One region of the Streptococcus gallolyticus subsp. gallolyticus DSM 16831 genome, then DNA from elsewhere that is predicted to be linked to it. Evidence: predicted binding sites of a transcription regulator. Region 1 holds the regulator's gene; the other holds the start of a gene.

Region 1 (3,426 bases):
TGCTGCTACTACCCCTCTCACACCTTCTGTTATTGATGCAATGACAGAAATCATGGTCAACGATTTTGGTAACCCCTCAAGTATTCATGGCATTGGACGTCAAGCCAACCAGCGCCTACGCTCGAGCCGCCAAATGATTGCCTCAGCCTTAAAGACTGACCCACGCCGCATTATCTTTACATCTGGTGCAACCGAAAGCAACAATACTGCTATCAAAGGTTACGCCCTTGCTAATCAAGCTAAAGGAAAACACCTCATCACTACTGCTATCGAGCATCATTCTGTGCTTCACACCATGGAATACTTGGAAAAACGCTTTGGTTTTGAAGTGACCTATCTGAAGCCTGAAAATGGTCATATTTCTGCGCAACAAGTTGCTGACGCTTTACGTGATGATACTATTTTGGTTAGCATCATGTTTGCCAATAACGAAACTGGTGATCTTCTTCCTGTTAAAGAAATTGGAGAACTTCTTCAAGACCATCAAGCCGCATTCCATGTTGATGCCGTTCAAGCCGTCGGAAAAATTGATGTCTTTCCTGAAGAAATCAAAGCTGATTTTCTTTCAGCTTCTGCTCATAAATTCCATGGACCAAAAGGTGTCGGTATTCTCTACTCAACACCACAGCATTTTGATAACTTGCTTCATGGTGGCGAACAAGAAGAGAAACGCCGTGCTAGTACGGAAAATATGATTGGTATTGCCGGTTTAGCCCAAGCTTTGTCTGACGCCATTGCTCATAAAGATGAAAATTATCAACACGTTCAAGAACTTCGTCAAGCATTCCTTGATGGCATTTCTGATTTGGATTATTATATCAATGGTAGCCAACATAACATGCCTCACGTTCTTAACATCGGTTTTCCAAATCAAAACAACGGTATTCTTTTAACGCAACTTGATTTAGCAGGTTTTGCCGTTTCAACAGGTTCTGCTTGTACTGCTGGAACAGTCGATCCAAGTCATGTTTTGTCTAGCATTTATGGTGACGATTCTCCACGTTTAACAGAATCTATTCGCATTAGCTTTTCAGAGCTTAATACAATCAGCGAAGTCCAACAACTCGCTCAAAAATTAATAGAAATTGTAGGAAAATAAGATGGCATTTGAAAAAGAAATTACTTTAGAAAACTGTCTTTATAGCTATGCTATTAGCGATAACATCAAAAAATACACGCTTCGTGATACCACATTTTCACAAAATCGTATCGGAAACTACGAATTAACACGCTTGTTGGAAAAAGTGCCTAATTCTGGTGATGGTTTCCCATTGAAAATTACGATTAACAAAGATTTGACAGGTTTTAAACTCAGCATTACTGATAAATCTGGTCTGCGTTTTGTCAATATCTTCAAATCTGAGGACAATAAAATCCTTCAAGAAAAATTTTATTTCTTAATGGATAGTCTTGTGGAACGTGATATTTTCACAAAAAAACGTGTTTAATAACCTTTTAAACACTAAAAACGACTTAATATCTAACATTTTTTGTTAGTTTAAGTCGTTTTTTTAGCTTATTTCGTTAAATTTGTTTCTGTTTTCACAAACTTTTTGATACAATAGTGTTAACAAGTAAAAGGGAGATGGTATTGTGACTACTGAGAAATCTATTCCTAAAGCAACAGCTAAACGACTCTCACTTTATTATCGTATTTTCAAGCGATTCAATACAGATAATGTCGAAAAAGCGAGTTCTAAACAAATTGCAGATGCTATGGGAATTGATTCTGCAACCGTACGTCGAGATTTTTCATATTTCGGCGAACTAGGGCGTCGAGGATTCGGCTATGATGTCAAAAAATTGATGAATTTCTTTGCTGACATTTTAAATGACCATTCAACGACAAATGTTCTTCTTGTTGGTTGCGGAAATATTGGACGAGCTTTGCTTCACTATCGTTTCCACGATCGTAATAAAATGCAAATTGCTATGGCTTTTGATACTGACGATAATGAAATGGTGGGACATGAAACATCAGATGGCATTCCAATCTATGGTATCTCATCACTAAAAAAACACGCGCAAGAAGCTGGCATTGAAACAGCTATTTTAACTGTTCCAAGTTCAAAAGCTCAAGAAGTTGCGGATGTCTTGGTTGATGCTGGTATTCATGGTATTTTGAGCTTCTCTCCTGTTCACCTCAATGTTCCAAAAGGTATCATCGTTCAATACGTTGATTTAACAAGTGAGTTGCAAACCTTACTATATTTCATGAATCAATCCAATCAAAATAATTAGGCTATCAAGTTAGCTTCAAAAACAACATTCTTGATACTTTCCACTAAGTGAAAGTATCTTTTTTGTTGCTTACCATTTATTTTTTAGAATATATTTTATGAATGACTTTCTTCTGCTGCTTTCTCGTTAGAAATTCAAAGTGAACGACATTACAAAACATCTGTTTCTTCTCGGAAGCTGTAATATTGGTATTTTCCAATGACGATATGGTCAAGGCAAATAATACCAATATCTTCACAAGCGCGTTTCATTTTTTGGGTAAATTGCAGGTCGTTCTCGCTTGGCTCTGGGGAGCCTGACGGATGATTATGGACAATAATAACTGATGTTGCCATATTTTTGCATGCATAATAGAGAATTTCACGTGGTTCAGCAATCGAACGGCGAACAGAACCGATAAAAATCGTTCGTTGTTCAATAATTCGATTTTGCGTATCCAGATAAATAGCCACCAAGTGCTCTTGTTTTTGGTCGCTCAATTCTAACATCATTTTACGTGCTAGGCGTTCGCTGCTCATAATGCGTTCTTTTTGGACATATTCAGCCTTGCTAATGCGCTTTGCTAGTTCAATCATTGCTTTGATTTCAATTGATTTAACATAACCAATACCGTTGATTTGTTGCAATTCTTGCAGGGATAGGTGTTGAAAATCAGCTAAGCTATCTAGATTTTTCAAGATTTGATTGGCAACTTCCAAAACTGGGGTTGTTTTTGTTCCTGTTCGTAATAAAATAGATAATAGTTCCTGATTGCTAAGGTGCTCTGCCCCCAAATCTCTCAAGCGTTCTCGTGGCAACATAGCATCTGCTTTCATTTCAATTGCATACATAATAAAAAGTACCTCCACTTATTTATTCGTAAGTCGAGGTACTTTTTTAATGATTTTTCTTATTTTTTAAACGTAATGCGCGGTGCTGATAGTGTTTATAAAGAGCGCTGTAACGTCCGCGGTAATCTTTTTTCCATGGCTTATCTCGTCCGCAAAAATGCAAGAACACCGTATGTTCAATAACCCAATTTAAATTCCATTTGCCAGAACTTCTACTATAATAAAGAACATTATATCGCGCATCGTAATTATAAATCTGGTCAGGAATTTGCAAGGTTTGATGCCCATATAAGGCATTCAAGATGTCTTGGTCTGGCAACAACAAGAGATGATTATTTTGCTCAATATAATCTAA
Region 2 (3,426 bases), 860 kb from region 1:
CACGTGTTCAAGAACTGCTTGTCCTTCTTCAACCGTCATGGCTTGATTGAAAAGAATATCGCCAGATTCACAATCCACTACCACAGCGCCATTATAAGCCACTAAAAGCCCGTGGTGCTTGTCCATTGCTAATTCTTTAGCAAAATCCTGCATACCACTTACAGGACGACCAGAAGCCAAGATGAGACGTGCTCCTTGTTCTTGAGCGGCTAAAAGAGCTTCTTTTGTTTTAGGAGTGATTTTTTTCTCGCTGTTTGTCAATGTTCCGTCAATATCCATGATAATTAAAGATTTTGTCATAAGAGTTCTCACTTTCTTGTTGTTTGATTTCAGTATAGTTGATTTTGGAAAAGATGAAAATAGCTGAGCGTTGTTTAGAATGTTCTTGTCATTTTTTCTGACTTTCTTGATAAATTTTTGAAAAAAGTTTTTCAAACGGATGACTTCCAAATAACTTTTAGATGACCTTAGCTAAAAACATTAAAAACCTTTGACAAAAGCAGCAGTAATCTGCTACAATAAGGACTGTCGTATGACAAGTAACTTTTTCTTGGTTGTAGGAGACGCCAAAAACCTACGACTCGGATGAAGCAATATAAAGGAGAAAAATATTATGGCAATCTCAAAAGAGAAAAAAAATGAAATCATTGCTCAATACGCACGTCACGAAGGTGACACAGGTTCAGTTGAAGTTCAAGTAGCTGTTCTTACTTGGGAAATCAACCACCTTAACGAGCACATTAAACAACACAAAAAAGACCACGCAACTTACCGTGGATTGATGAAAAAAATCGGTCACCGTCGTAACTTGTTGGCATACCTTCGCCGCACAGACGTTAACCGTTACCGCGAATTGATCGCATCACTCGGACTTCGTCGTTAATCAGACGCCCAAGTCAACTAAAAGCTTCTTGGATTTTTCCAAGGGGCTTTTTTGTATTTTCCAAAATGATTTCTCCTTTAAAAAGACAAATTTTACAAAAAATGAAAGCAAACGATAATAACCTTGAGATGATTAAATAAAATGAGAGAATCGTGTCAAAAGTGATAAAAACATTAATATAGCAAGGTTTACGGCGTTTCTTTTGTATCCCCTTACAACGCTTTTGTAATAAAAATGAAAAAGCTTACAAAAAATACTTGACTTTTTTTGAAAAAAGTTTAATATAGTTGGTGAAGAATATCACAATGATTGATAGTTGAAGAACTTAACCTTTGATTTTGTGTAGTGAAGAGAGTTTTTTGACCTCTGTTGAGGTTTTAGACGACTATACAGGCTTTGTTTTTATCTTGGTGTCATTCATTCATTGTTCTTCTTAAAAATTGAGGCACTTATTTTAAGGGTACTTATAAGGAGGTTTTCTTAATGGCTAAAGCAACAAATGCAGATGTAAAGAATAACGAGTTGAGCGCTGAAGAAGCAGCCCAGCAGTACACAGGGGCTCTTGTCGATAAAGCTCTTGAAGCTGAGCGCGTTTATGCAACTTATTCACAAGAACAAGTTGATAAAATTGTAGCAGCTATGGCTCTTGCAGGTTCTGAAGCTTCGCTAGAATTGGCAAAAGAAGCACATGCCGAAACTGGTCGTGGTGTCGTTGAGGATAAAGATACTAAAAACCACTTCGCAACAGAATACGTTTACGAACGTATCAAAAATGAAAAAACAGTTGGTATCATTGGTGAAGATAAGGTTTCTGGAAGTATTCAAATTGCAGCACCTCTTGGTGTTTTAGCAGGTATTGTCCCAACAACAAACCCAACATCAACAACAATGTTTAAAATTTTGGTAGCGTTGAAAACACGTAATGCCATTGTTTTTGCATTCCACCCACAAGCACAAAAATGTTCAGCTCATGCAGCAAAAATTCTTTACGACGCTGCGGTGAAAGCTGGTGCTCCTGAAAATATTGTCCAATGGATTGAAACGCCATCAATCGCTAACACAACAGCCCTTATCCAAAACAAGAAAATTGCTTCTATTTTGGCAACTGGTGGACCTGGTATGGTAAATGCAGCCCTTAAATCAGGTAACCCATCAATGGGTGTTGGTGCAGGTAATGGTGCTATCTATGTTGATGCAACTGCTCATATTGACCGCGCTGTGGAAGACTTGTTGTTATCAAAACGCTTTGATAATGGTATGATTTGTGCGACTGAAAATTCAGCAGTCGTTGAAGCGCCAGTTTATAAAGAATGGTTGCAAAAAATGCAAGATAAAGGTGCTTACTTAGTACCTAAGAAGGACTACAAGAAAATTGAAGACTTTGTTTTCAATGACAACCATGGTGTAAACGGTCCTGTTGCCGGAATGCCAGCAACTTGGATTTGTGAACAAGCTGGTGTGAAATTGCCAGAAGGTAAAGATGTTCTCTTGTTTGAGCTTGACAAGAAAAACATCGGTGAAAAACTATCATCAGAAAAATTGTCTCCACTCCTTTCAGTGTACAAAGCTAAAGATCGTGAAGAAGGTATCGAAATTGTTGAAGCGCTTCTTGATTATCAAGGTGCAGGACACAATGCCGGTATCCAAATTGGTTCACAAGCAGACCCATTTGTAGCAACATATGGCGATGCCGTGAAAGCATCACGTGTCTTGGTTAACCAACCAGATTCAGTCGGAGGTATCGGTGATGTCTATACAGACGCACTTAAAGCCAGCTTAACACTTGGAACAGGATCATGGGGGAAAAATTCATTGTCACACAATCTTTCAACTGGCGATCTCTTAAATATCAAGACTGTTGCGAAACGTCGTAACCGTCCACAATGGATTCGCTTACCAGAAAAAACTTACTACGAAAAGAATGCTATCTCATATTTGCAAGATGAATATGAACCAATGCAACGTGCTTTGATTGTAGCAGACCCAGGTATGGTTCAATTTGGATTTGTTGACACTGTCCTTGCTCAATTGGCATTGCGTGATGAAAAAGTCGCAACATCAATTTACGGAACAATCAAACCAGACCCAACTCTTGGACAAACAATCGAAATTGCAAAACAAATGCGTGATTTCAAACCAGATACAGTCATTGCAATTGGTGGTGGCTCTGCTATTGATGCATCTAAGATTGCACGTTTAATTTATGAAGTTTATCTTGACCGTGGTGATGAATTCCTTGATAGTTATGATGCTGTTAGCGAATTTTTCCTTGAATTGCAACAAAAATTCATTGATATTCGTAAACGTATTGTGAAATTCAAACATCAAACAACAACACGTCTCTTCTGTATCCCAACCACATCTGGTACAGGTGCTGAGGTGACACCATTTGCGGTTATTACTGATGATTATACACACGTGAAATACCCACTTGCTGATTATGAATTGGTACCACAAGTTGCTATTGTTGATCCAGAATTTGTTATGACTGTGCCAAAACGTACAGCAGCTTGGTCAGGATTAGATGCTTTGTCACATGCTCT

What was found. The regulator Rex, encoded in region 1, represses fermentation and respiration genes when NADH is low (regulators of the CRP and FNR family bind a similar motif). The targets are predictions, from matches to a motif close to TTGTGAANTANTTCACAA.
Region 2: a site for Rex is predicted at 1,172-1,189, ahead of adhE (bifunctional acetaldehyde-CoA/alcohol dehydrogenase). Genes of this name have one in related genera too.

The regions. Positions count from the first base shown of each region.
Region 1 is NZ_CP018822.1:1,099,460-1,102,885, reverse strand. Features, by position in the region: gene BTR42_RS05675 (cysteine desulfurase family protein) at 1-1,099, shown strand, start outside; gene BTR42_RS05670 (DUF1831 domain-containing protein) at 1,101-1,448, shown strand; gene BTR42_RS05665 (redox-sensing transcriptional repressor Rex) at 1,594-2,241, shown strand; gene radC (RadC family protein) at 2,391-3,071, opposite strand; gene BTR42_RS05655 (glycosyltransferase family 8 protein) at 3,118-3,426, opposite strand, start outside.
Region 2 is NZ_CP018822.1:236,050-239,475, forward strand. Features, by position in the region: gene BTR42_RS01355 (Cof-type HAD-IIB family hydrolase) at 1-300, opposite strand, end outside; gene rpsO (30S ribosomal protein S15) at 614-883, shown strand; gene adhE (bifunctional acetaldehyde-CoA/alcohol dehydrogenase) at 1,367-3,426, shown strand, end outside.